Regions from separate parts of the Nitrincola sp. genome, predicted to be linked through region 1. Evidence: predicted binding sites of a transcription regulator. Region 1 holds the regulator's gene; each other region holds the start of a gene.
What was found. Region 1 encodes sigma-54, which starts transcription at its own class of promoters, with help from an activator protein. Its sites were predicted from a motif close to TGGCACNNNNNTTGCTNT; they were not measured.

Region 1 (4,237 bases):
AGTGCTTGCAGCGCCGTAGTTTTACCTGAACCGGATCGACCACTCAAAATGACCAGCTTCACAGCTTAGCTTCCTTGCCCGGCAGCGTTCATAAAACGACTGAACAGCGTGACGGCATCAGTAGCACCTCGCAGTGCTTCACGTATCTCTGACTGACTGAAGAGCTCGGCTAGACCAGCGAGTGTTTGTAAATGCTCTGTAGCCGCATCTTCAGGGACCAATAGGCAGCAGAGAAGGTCGACAGGACGGTTGTCTATCGCATCAAAATCAATAGGTTCTTTCAAGGTGATTAAAAGTGCGAGAGCTCTATTACAGCCAGCCAGACGACAGTGTGGGATCGCCACACCGTCGCCGATGCCTGTACTGCCGAGGCGTTCACGATTGAGCAGGGCGCTGAAGACATCTTCAGCTTCCAGTTCATCTATTTCGGCAGCCAGTGTTTCACTGGCAATTTCTAAAACACGTTTTTTACTGACGGCATCGATATGACAGAGTGTCAGGGATTCAGTCAGTAGTTCGGATATAGGCATGTGATAGTCAATAGTTAGTGGTTATTTATGAGATTTCATTTTTTCCTTGTGCTTAATGACCTGACGATCCAATTTGTCGATCATGGCATCTATTGCAGCATACATGTCATCCTGTTCGGCTTGTGCAAATATTTCACCTCCAGCTACATGTAAGTCAGCTTCAGCTTTCTGGCGCTGCTTCTCAACACTCAGGGTCACCTGTACGTTGGTAATATTGTCGAAATGACGCTCAAGACGCACGAATTTACTGCGAACGTACTCATTTAATGCATCTGTCAGTTCTACGTGATGACCGGTTATATTGATCTGCATGGTATCTCTCCTTAGTGCCGGTACGATGAGGTCGTACTCTATAGTTAATTAAAGCAGACGCTTGCGCTCATTAGAAGGCGGAATGCTTAACGCCTCACGATATTTTGCGACGGTACGTCTTGCTACGTTGATTCCCTGCTCTTTCAGCAGTTGTGCGATCTTGTTATCGCTGAGGGGTTTGGCTGTATTTTCAGCAGAAATCAACTTTTTGATCAGCGCTCGAATCGCTGTGGATGAAGCACCTTCTCCATCGGCCGTATTAACCTGACTGGAAAAGAAATATTTAAGCTCAAAAATACCTCTGGGGGTATGAATGAATTTTTGTGTGGTAACACGGGAAATGGTGGATTCATGCATGGATACCGCTTCAGCGATATCATGCAACACCATGGGTTTCATGGCTTCATCACCTGTGTCGAGAAAGTCGCGCTGTCGCTCGACAATCTCGGTTGCCACCTTTAGTAGCGTGTCATTGCGGCTCAGCAAACTTTTCAAAAACCAGCGCGCTTCCTGCAGGTGATTTTTCAAGTAGGTATTGTCGGCACTGCTGTCAGCACGTCGGATCAAATCCGCATACTGTGAATTGATCCGCAGTTTAGGAGCGATATCTGGATTAAGGGATACGATCCACTCATCCTGGATTTTACGCACCATGACATCGGGTATGACATATTCAGATTGAGTGGAGCTGATCAATGCGCCGGGTTTGGGGTTTAACGAGCGGATCAGGTTGATGACATTATCCAGTTCAACGTCATTCAGACGCATTTTGCGCATCAGTGTTTTGTAATCATGGCTGCCTAGCAGGGGTAAAAATTCCCGGCAAAGGCGAATTGCTTGCTCACGCCATTCGATCGTTTCTGGCAGTTGCCTGATCTGTATACACAGGCATTCACTCAGATCTCGGGCGGCTACCCCCGGTGGATCAAATTGCTGAACCCGGTGGAGTACCGCCAGAATTTCATCTTCATCGGCTTCCATGAACAGTTCCGGCTGTTGTGCCTGGAACTGTTCCAGTAGCTCGGCAAGGTCGCTACGCAGGTAGCCATCCGCATCCGTGGCGTCGATAATGGCCTCTGCCACCATATAGTCCTGTTCACTCATGGGGGTCAGGTTCAACTGCCAGATCAGATGATCCTGGAGGGTGTCTTCTCGGGTATCATTGTCTTGATTAGGCCAGTCGCCTTCGGCAGCAGAGCCTGAGCCTGGGCCTTGGCTTTGGAAGGTGTCTTCCCAGTTGCTGTCAGTGGGCAAGTCATCGGGAATGGATTCATTCCAGTCAGTATCTGCCCCAGTGTCTTCGTTTGAATTGTCTGACGTTTCGCTATTGCTGTTTAGTGCAGCGGTTTCTTTATCTTCATAGGTTTGATCCACGAGCGCTTCGGTCGTGTCAGATTCATCATCACTGACTTCCAGCAACGGGTTGCTGTCCAGCGCCTGCTGGATCTCCTGTTGTAGATCCAGTGTTGACAGCTGCAGCAGGCGGATGGCTTGTTGCAGCTGTGGCGTCATCGTGAGATGTTGGCCAATCTTGAGATGTAACGCTTGCTTCATATGCCGTTAAGATCACTTATTCAGAGGCAGGGATGGTGACTAAAGCCGGAACTGGTCGCCGAGATAGGCGCTGCGAACCTGCTTGTTGCCCATTATGTCAGATGGACTGCCATCTGCAAGGATGGCGCCTTCACTGACGATGTAGGCACGTTCACAAATGTCGAGGGTCTCGCGCACATTGTGATCAGTTATCAGTATACCTATATTACGTTCCTGAAGATGCCGTATGGTCTGTTTAATATCATTTACTGATATCGGATCAACACCCGCAAAGGGTTCATCCAGCAGAATGAAGCGTGGTTCCGTGGCCAATGCACGGGCTATCTCCACGCGCCGACGCTCCCCCCCAGACAGTGCCATACCTGGGCTGTTGCGTAGATGGGTAATATGGAATTCCTGTAGCAGCTCTTCCAGTAACTGGGTGCGGTCTGATTTGGATAACTCCTTACGGGTTTCCAGAATGGCCATCAGATTGTCGCTGACACTCAGCTTTCTGAACACCGAAGCTTCCTGTGGCAGATAGCCGATGCCTTTTTTGGCGCGGCTGTGCATAGGCAATTGGGTGATATCCTGCTGTGCAAGACGAATATTGCCCTTGTCGGCATTTACCAGTCCCACGATCATATAGAAGCAGGTCGTTTTACCCGCACCATTTGGACCCAGCAGACCCACAATTTCGCCCTGGCTGATTTTCAGGGAAACGTCGCGAACAACATCACGTCCTTTATAGGACTTGGCCAGATGCAGGGCTTCCAGAGTGGTGGTCATGGCTACTGGTTGCCTTTCGGTTGAATGATCATTTGCACGCGCTGGCCATCCTGAGACTCGCTTCTGAATGCATCCACGACAGATTTATCCATGTCATAGACGATGCGATCTCCGGTGAACTCGTCGGCGTCCTGCATAACGCGAGCGTTTTCAGTAATGGTTACCGTCTGAGTGGGTACCTGGTAATCCATACGTAATCCATAGGCCTTGGTTGTAGGCTGGTTGGCACTGGCTTGCTGATGAAACTCAGCAGGGGAGCCAGTCGATAAAATTCTGGAAATACTACCGGCATTATCACGGTGCATTTCGACACGTGAACCCAGCATCAGCATGGTGCCCTGACGTATTTCAACTGATCCGGTATACACAGCGACGCCAGTGAGTTCGTTCATGCTGGCGTGATCGGCTGAGACATAGATTGGCTGCTCCTGGTCTTCAGGCAGGGCGTAAGCAGTCTGACTCAGTATCAGTAGTGCTGTGATCAGGCACAGCATTAACATTTTAGTATGTCGCATAATATCCTCTTACGTCAGACAGCAGGTCTATACGGTGTTCTTTTAGCCACGCCTGCATGCCGATAGCATCGGTACGGTTGGTTCCCTGTTGAATCTGAACGGGAGCATCGGTTTCGGCATAATCATCCGGTGGCAGTAATGTCATGACTGATGTCGTCAGTACCCAAGGTGTTTCTGCAGCCGAATTATCAATAACCCTGACGTTTCCTGCAAGTTCAATCTTGCTTTCATCGTCTGGCATGCTGCCGAGGTCGGACGAAATCTGTGTATCGCCACGTCCATCGCGAGGCAGTGTAATCAATGGGCTGTTCAGTGTGATCAGCTCCGGTGCCGGGAAATGCTGCAAATGGGGTGACTGGACGATGCGTGAGAGTTGTCCGTTTTCATCGAATACACTGATGTACGCATCGCGGATAAAAAAGTCCACTCGATCTGGATTATCCGGGTCACCTGAAACGGTTTCACCAGGACTGCCAAAAATGCCCCAGTACACCAGCGCGGCCAGTAGTATTGCCAGACCGGTTATCAGTTTCAGGCGGGCGGCACTAAACATCAGCG
Region 2 (4,237 bases), on a different contig from region 1:
GCAAGCGGTTACCCTGCTCATCCAGACCATAGCCCTGTAGGTATTTGCCGTTTTTGGTAACAATAAAACCATCTTTATTCAGCTCAAAAGCACCGGACCGGGTATAAGTGACACTACCCTGCCCATCATCCACCTGGAAGAAGCCGGAACCATTGATGGCTAAATCAAGGTTATTATTAGTAAATTCGATGGTTCCAGCACTAAAGTCCTGAGAAATACCCGAGACTGTAACACCGGATCCAGGGGTATTACTGGAACCAGCTCCCACTACTGAAGTGGCATAAATATCAGCAAATTGAGTCCGTGAAGACTTAAAGCCGGTGGTACTGACGTTGGCTATATTGTTACCGGTCACATCCAACATGGTAGATGCGGCTTTTAGACCGGTAATAGCTGTATTGAATGACATGACGTTATATCCTCACTTACCCTAACTGTTTAACATCGCTGAAATCGATGCTGCCAATAGATGTATTCACTTTCATACCGATACCATTCTGGCCCAATGACACACTGTTCACAGTAAAGGGTAGCCAGGTATCAACCTGTGTATATTTTTCGCCATCATAGGCTTCGGCTATCATCTGATAGTTTCCCGGAGGCACGTCTTCGGAGGCATTCCAGACAAAGCTACGCTCACCGGCTTGAGTCTGCCCCATATTGACTTGATCCACCAAGGCTCCACCCTGGTCATAGATAGACACGCGAAGATCTGTTGTACTGGTTTCCAGACTGACAGTCCCTGGCAGCGCCCCACCCTGCTGAGTCATCTGTGCAATATCGGTATTAATGAATACCCGCTGACCGACCATTGACGAAGCCTGCAAAGCACTTTGACTACTTAATAAACTGTTGCTCATGGTTTGAAAGGTGTTTGACATCTCTGTCATGGTTTCGACCATGGTCATACTGGAAATCTGCTGCATAAATTCGCTGGTATCCGCGGGACTGGTCGGATCCTGATTTTGCAGCTGCGCGATCATCAGTTTCATAAACATCTGATTATCATCATTACTCTCAGCTTTTTTGGTTGAACTCTGCTGATTGGCTTGATTGATCTGATCATAGATGTTGTTGGTGGTATTAATCGTACTCATGACGATATCCTCTAATTCTGGCTTACTGACCCAGGGTCAGGGTTTTCTGCAGCATCTGCTTTGCCGTATTCATCACATCGGCATTAATCTGGAAAGAACGTGATGCTGAAATCATGTCAGCCATCTCTTCCACCACATTCACATTCGGGTAATACACATAACCTTGCTCATCTGACAGCGGGTGATCCGGCTCATAGGTCATACGTGGTTCAGACTGGCTCTCTACTATGCCTAATACTTGTACACCCTGCCCTGGCACTAACCCGGAGTCAGCCGAGCGGAGCTCACTAGCATCCGGTGCTTTCAGTGAGAAAACCGGGTGTCTGGCTCGGTAGGTTTCACCTTCACTTGAACTGACACTCTGTGCATTGGCCATATTACTGGCGGTGGTATTCAGACGAATGGTCTGAGCACTCATAGCCGAGCCGGAAATACTGAACACATTAGACAGTGACATACTTACTCACCCTTAACCGCTTTACGTAGACCGGAAAACTTACTGTTCAAAAACTCAAAACTAGCCTGATAACGCAGGGCATTATCGGTATAACGTGCCATCTCTTCCTGTACTTCAACCGTATTGCCATCGACAGCTGGCTGTAGTGGGTTGCGGAACATCAGATCAGCCGCAAAATCAGGATCAGCCAACTGCTGCTTATGCCCATCCTGCGTGACCGCCATTTTCAATGGCGATTGCTGTCCATCCATCGCGCCGCTTAACACGGCGCGAAAGTCGATATCTCTGGCTTTAAAGTTAGGGGTATCGGCGTTGGCAATATTATTCGCGATAACCTCAGCACGCCGCGCACGCAAAGTTAATGCATCCGCATGTATTCCCAGTGCTGAATCAAAATTTATTGCCATGCTTGCCACCTAGCTCAAAAAACTGCTTTGAACCAAATAAAGCAAACACTGTGCCAAAAACCAAAAAACCCGCTATTGCGGGCTTCGGGAAGAGCGGGTGATGAAAGTCAGATCAAAAGCGGCAAGGTACTGCCACCTAAGCGGCAACTCAAATCGCCTGATAGATAATGCCGGGGCGGCAATGGATCATTTTGTACAGGTCTGGCAGACCAGACAGGGATTCGGACGCCCCCAGAATCAGATAACCGCCTGGTTTGAGTTGCTTATGGATTTTACGCAAAATATCGTTTTTTACATCCGAAGAGAAATAGATCAACACATTGCGACAAAAGACAATATCAAATTGCCCTAACGTGGAGTACTGGCCCAGCAAATTCAAACTCTGAAAACGCACTCGGTTGCGTATTTCAGTCTTAATCTGCCAACTACCCTCGGATGATTTAGTAAAGAAACGCATCAGGCGATCCTGTGACAGCCCACGCCCCAAGGCCAGCATTTCATATTCGCCCTTGCGGGCCTGATCAAGCACCGTTGAGGCTATATCAGTGGCCACAATTTCCTGACCACTGGAAAACGCACTGGCTTTAGTCTGGCGAAACTCTTCAATCACCATACTGATAGAGTAAGGTTCCTGGCCAGTTGAACAGGCAGCCGACCAGATACGTAACTTCTGAAAGCTCTTGCCATCACTCAATTCAGGCAAGAGTTTGTTTTTCAGTATTTCATAGGGATGAATATCACGAAACCACAAGGTTTCGTTGGTGGTCATCGCGTCGATGACCTGCTCTTTAATTGTCGAGTTGCCCGGTTGATTGAGACGGCGAATCAAGTCAGAAAGACTGCTATAGCCTTCTTTCTGCATGATGCGACTGAGACGACTCTGCACCAGATACTGTTTGTGCTCTGCCAACAAAATGCCACAGCTTTTTTCCAGAAACTGGCTGAATCCTCTGAATTCTTCAGAGGTAATGCTGAATCCGCTCTTCACTCAATTCTACCTATCAGGTTGTCAGTGCTTATTAACTGCATTGATGCGCTTAACAACAACTGAAGCCAAGTCATCCGGATTAAATTTGGCCAGAAAGCCATCCGCTCCAACCTTTTTTACCATAGAGACATTGAAACCGCCGCTAAGCGACGTATGCAGGATCACATGTAATTTGTCCATACGGGTATCACTGCGAACCATTGAGGTCAGGGTATAACCGTCCATTTCCGGCATCTCAATATCAGAGATCAGCATCAAAAAATAATCAGGTACATCGACATCTCGATCAGCCAGATCTTTGAGTGTCTGCCACGCCTGACGACCATTGTTAGCCACAGTAACTTTAAGGCCCAACCCTTCAAGACTTCGAATCATCTGATTACGAGCTACCTGCGAATCATCACAGATCATAACCCGATACTGTTCAGCCTTGGTTTTCATTTCCTTGGTAGCAATATCACCGCTGATATCTGTTGATGCCGGATAAATATCTGCCAGAATCTGCTCAACATCGATAATCTCGATGAGCTTACCTTCAAACTCAAACACCGCTGTCAGATAGTTATCTGATCCGATTTCGGCAGGAGGTGCCATGATCTGATCCCAATTGGTGTTCAGAATACGGTCTACCTTTCTGACCAAAAAGGCCAGGGTGCGCTTGTTGTACTCAGCAACTATCAGAAAACAACCCCCTTCCTCTTCGGCGGGAACCGGAGGACGACCAATTGCCTCAGACAAATCGAGCACGGGTATTGTCTCACCACGAATATGCGCCATACCTTTGATGACAGAGGTTTTTCGGGGCACTTCAGTGAGTTCCGGGCACTGCAGCACCTCACGCACCTTGAACACGTTAATGCCATAGCATTGTGAGGTTTCAAGACCGAACAACAAAAGCTCGAGACGGTTTTGACCGACCATCTGTGTCCGAAGGTTTACACTATCCAATATACCTGACATGATTCAATAAACCTCAAGCCGACTTAAACAGAGTTGCATCTCCCCGATGGAACAGGATACGCGTGAATACTGTTAATTTAACACTAGTTGTATTGTTTTTGGCTACTTTTTTGGCTGCGACGGCTGTTAGCGCCAGAATGCTGCCTGAAGATATCGAACAACAGGTTCATGACACCCTCATTTATGAGTTTAACACACGATCGCCAGAAAGCCGGATTGAAGCAACAATTAATCCAGTAAATCCTGCATTGGACCTGCCTCGCTGCCAGACCCCCCTCGAAATCAGCCTGCCGTTTAATAGTGGGCAGCGGGTGACAGCAAAAGTTAC
Region 3 (4,237 bases), on a different contig from region 1:
TGCTTCACAGCTGCGAATGACACGGTTCAAGAAGGTATCACGATTACGCGAAGTGATGCCGGACTCTACCTGACTACTGATCGTTAAATACAGTTGATTTACTTCCTCCCAGATACGTCGAGGCATTACATCCCGCGTAGTTCTGAGGTTTTCACGCGCCGCAGCCAGCGATGAAATAATTGACCCACTGTAGCGGCGATCACCACACAAAAAGCTCAATACACTGGCTTCATCCTGCTCCGAATAATACTTTTCAAATATGTCTTCACTGCCAGTAATGGTCACCAACGTAGCCCAGCCCAGACGGGTGGCGCGGGGGAAATCCAACAACAAATGGCTATTAACACTGATCAGACGCGCCGTATCCTCTGCACGCTCAAGGTAACGGGCTAACCAATACACATTTTCTGCAACTCTAGATAACATGGCTTAACCCTCTCTCACATCAACAACCCAGGTGTCTTTACTGCCACCCCCCTGCGACGAATTCACCACCAGCGACCCTTTGGTCATAGCAACACGGGTCAATCCACCCATGGTCACATAAGTCGAATCACCGCCAGACAGGATAAAGGGACGCAAATCGATATGACGGGGTTCCATGGCATTCCCGCAGAGTGTCGGTGCCGTTGACAGTTTTAAGGTGGGTTGCGCCATGTAGTTACGCGGATCAGCCTTGATCAATTCGGCAAAGGCTTTGCGTTCACGTTTGCTGGCATGTGGACCGATCAGCATGCCATAACCTCCCGACTCATTGGCGGGTTTCACCACCAGTTTATCCAGATTATTAAGGACATATTCCCGGTCTTTTTCAATCATGCACAGATAACTGGGCACGTTAGGCAATAAGGGTTCCTGATCCAGATAATAACGAATAATTTGTGGCACGAAGGCATACACAATTTTATCATCAGCCACACCAGCACCCGGCGCATTGGCCAGGGCCACCTTGCCAGCCCGCCAGGCCCGCATCAGCCCGGGCACACCTAAGGTGGATTCAGGATTGAAAACCTCTGGATCGAGGAACATATCATCGATGCGGCGGTATATAACATCCACCTGCTGCAGGCCATCAACCGTTTTCATGTAAACATAGTCATCATCACTGACCAGCAGATCGGAACCCTCGACCAGCTCGACCCCCATCTGCTGTGCCAGGTAGGAGTGCTCATAGTAGGCCGAGTTGTAGATGCCAGGTGTCAAAATCACTATCTGCGGCTCATCACCGGGGCGCGGCGACATAGCCGCCAGCATATCAAACAGCTGATCGGTATAATCATCTACCGGCTGGATACGCCCAGTGGCAAACATTTCAGGTAATACCCGTTTAATAACGTTGCGGTTTTCCAGCATGTAAGACACGCCAGAAGGCACCCGCAGGTTGTCTTCCAGAACATAGAGCGTACCGTCGCTGTCTCGGACCAGATCTGAGCCACAGATATGTGCCCAGACATTATGCGGTGGCGAAATACCCACACACTGGGGTCTGAAATTCACTGACTGAGCCAATACTTCGGCCGGGAGAACACCATCCTTTATAATGCGCTGATCATGGTAAAGATCATGAATAAACAAGTTCAGTGCCTCTACCCGCTGACGCAGACCAGCAGCCGTTTTCTCCCATTCTGTGCGGGGAATAATGCGTGGCACCGGATCAAAAGGCCAGGCGCGGTCTATCATGCTGCCTTCGGTATACACCGTAAAGGTGATACCCATGGTTTGTATGGCCACATCAACGGCATGCCGGTGCTCTGTCAATTCTGCCGATGCTAGCTTCTCAAAGTAATCACACAACATGCGTGCTTCGGCTCTAGGCTGTCCAGGCGCCGCAATCAACTCATCGTAAAAATCTTTGCACGCATAATCTTGCCAGTTCACTTTCGTCATAGCGTGTTATCCATTGTTGTCATCATACCGATAGAGTTTTATTTGCAATTGCTGTACCAGCTCAGTGGTATCAGGCCCTATACTCTGAAGTGAATAGATCCAGCTAAGCCGCCATGCACTTAAAAGGCGCCAATTGCACTTAAATAGTGCACAAAATGCAACCAAATGGAGCGTTTGCCATGCTTGGTTTCCGCATACCAGCCTCAGCCTAAGCCTGATTGTCTCTTAGGTATAGCTTATTAATGACCAGGTAGGTTATATCTGGCATATCTGTTGCTGATGAACCATCATAGATTCTGAAAGCCTATCTTTTCAGCAGGGTAAGAGATCATGACGATTCGCGTTGCACTGAAGCACACCACCCGATATGACTTTGATAAACCGGTGCACCTATCACCACACTTGATCAGGCTGCGCCCTGCGCCTCATTGCCGCACACCGATCGACGCCTATTCACTCAAGGTGTCTGGTGGTGAGTATTTTATTAACTGGCAACAGGACCCCTTCGGCAACCATTCAGCCAGACTGGTTTTTCCAGAAAAAATCCGCCGCCTTCAAGTGGATATAGAACTGATTGCGCCCATGACAGTGATCAATCCGTTCGATTTTTTTCTGGAAGATTACGCCGATTTATTTCCCTTCAGCTACCCTGAAGAACTGTGTAAAGAGCTTAGCCCTTACTTAGAGATTACCGAATCAGGCCCTTTGTTAACCCAATGGGTCAAACAGACTTCAACCGAACCTGCCGCTGTCGTGGATTTTCTGGTCGGATTAAATCAGAAGCTGGCAGCAGATATTGAATACACCATCCGTTTGGAACCAGGCGTACAAACGGCTGAAGAAACCTTGCAGAAGGCGCTGGGATCCTGCCGTGATTCAGCTTGGCTGATGGTCCAGATTTTACGCCACCTCGGACTCGCCGCTCGTTTTGTTTCCGGCTATTTAATTCAGTTGAAAGCCGACCTCAAAGCACTGGATGGCCCATCAGGAACTGACACCGACTTTACCGACCTGCATGCCTGGACCGAAGTGTACATCCCAGGTGCTGGATGGATAGGCCTTGATCCAACGTCTGGCATGTTGGCTGGGGAAGGGCATATTCCTCTGGCCGCCACCCCCTCTCCTTCCAGCGCAGCACCCATCACCGGCACATCGGAACCCTGCAAGGTGACCTTTGACTTTGCCATGGAAGTCACCCGTATCCATGAAGATCCACGTGTTACCAAACCCTACACGGATGATCAGTGGCAAGCGATAGACCAACTAGGCGAACGTGTTGACCAGATACTGGAACAGGAAGATTTGCGCCTAACTATGGGCGGCGAGCCCACCTTTGTCTCTATCGATGATATGGATGCAGAGGAGTGGACCATTGCCGCACAAGGGCCGAATAAACGCCGCTTAGCTGAAATTTTGTTGCAGCGATTACGGCCCCACTTTGCTCCCAACGGCCTAATCCACTATCAGCAAGGCAAGTGGTACCCTGGTGAGTCACTTCCGCGCTGGGCCCTGGCCTGTTATTGGCGTCGGGATGGCAAGCCCATATGGAAGGAAGATCGCTGGCTGGCCGACATCCACAAAAATTATCGTCTGGATGCTCAGGATGCCCGTCAATTCGCCACAGCCCTGACAACACGTCTCGGGCTGAAGCCGCAGCATTTGATCCCCTGCTATGAGGATGCCTACTATTATCTGTGGCTGGAACGTAAACAGCCTGTGGACATTGATCTCAGTAAAGAAGATCTAAAGAGTGATGAAAACCGCCGTCGACTAGCCACCCTGCTTGAGCAAGGCGTGGATAAAATCACTGGCTTCACCCTGCCCCTTGGACGTGATCTTAAACAGAACCGCTGGCGTTCAGGAGACTGGCCGGTCCGACGTCGACAACTTTATCTGATTCCTGGGGATTCTCCGATGGGCTATCGTCTGCCGTTGAGCGAGCTGCCATTGGCCGGACAGGAAGAACAGCACCACCCAGCCTCTTTATTTGAGGTCAAGCCACCATTACCGGATCTACATGGTGAAATTGCCAGCCGCTACAGTGCCTGGCTGCACCAGGAGCCCACCCTGGAGCGCCCTGAGGCACAGTTACGCCAAGAGCAGCACCCTGATGCTGACGAGAGCAGAATCATCCATACAGCCCTCTGTGTTGAGCCTCGTGAAGGCAAATTATTTGTGTTTATGCCGCCACTGGCGGAGTTGGAACACTATTTGGAACTACTGGTACAGATAGAACATACTGCCGCTGAACTGGAGCTGCCTGTCTGCCTGGAAGGCTATCCACCACCAGCTGACCCGCGTATTGAAAAATTCATGATCACACCGGATCCAGGTGTGATCGAAGTGAATA

Region 2: a site for sigma-54 is predicted at 2,000-2,017, ahead of flgB (flagellar basal body rod protein FlgB). Genes of this name have one in related genera too.
Region 3: a site for sigma-54 is predicted at 1,929-1,946, ahead of ACN0R1_RS12985 (circularly permuted type 2 ATP-grasp protein). Genes of this name have one in related genera too.

The regions. Positions count from the first base shown of each region.
Region 1 covers NZ_JBLXDN010000001.1:332,763-336,999, reverse strand. Annotated here, with positions in the region: gene rapZ (RNase adapter RapZ) at 1-62, opposite strand, end outside; gene ACN0R1_RS01555 (PTS sugar transporter subunit IIA) at 66-530, opposite strand; gene hpf (ribosome hibernation promoting factor) at 552-842, opposite strand; gene ACN0R1_RS01545 (RNA polymerase factor sigma-54) at 891-2,396, opposite strand; gene lptB (LPS export ABC transporter ATP-binding protein) at 2,436-3,164, opposite strand; gene lptA (lipopolysaccharide transport periplasmic protein LptA) at 3,167-3,679, opposite strand; gene lptC (LPS export ABC transporter periplasmic protein LptC) at 3,666-4,232, opposite strand; gene ACN0R1_RS01525 (KdsC family phosphatase) at 4,232-4,237, opposite strand, start outside.
Region 2 covers NZ_JBLXDN010000046.1:18,214-22,450, reverse strand. Annotated here, with positions in the region: gene ACN0R1_RS19145 (flagellar hook protein FlgE) at 1-409, opposite strand, end outside; gene ACN0R1_RS19140 (flagellar hook assembly protein FlgD) at 426-1,097, opposite strand; gene flgC (flagellar basal body rod protein FlgC) at 1,120-1,554, opposite strand; gene flgB (flagellar basal body rod protein FlgB) at 1,557-1,961, opposite strand; gene ACN0R1_RS19125 (CheR family methyltransferase) at 2,110-2,949, opposite strand; gene ACN0R1_RS19120 (chemotaxis protein CheV) at 2,971-3,909, opposite strand; gene flgA (flagellar basal body P-ring formation chaperone FlgA) at 3,972-4,237, shown strand, end outside.
Region 3 covers NZ_JBLXDN010000016.1:65,701-69,937, forward strand. Annotated here, with positions in the region: gene ACN0R1_RS12980 (alpha-E domain-containing protein) at 1-426, opposite strand, end outside; gene ACN0R1_RS12985 (circularly permuted type 2 ATP-grasp protein) at 430-1,887, opposite strand; gene ACN0R1_RS12990 (DUF2126 domain-containing protein) at 2,218-4,237, shown strand, end outside.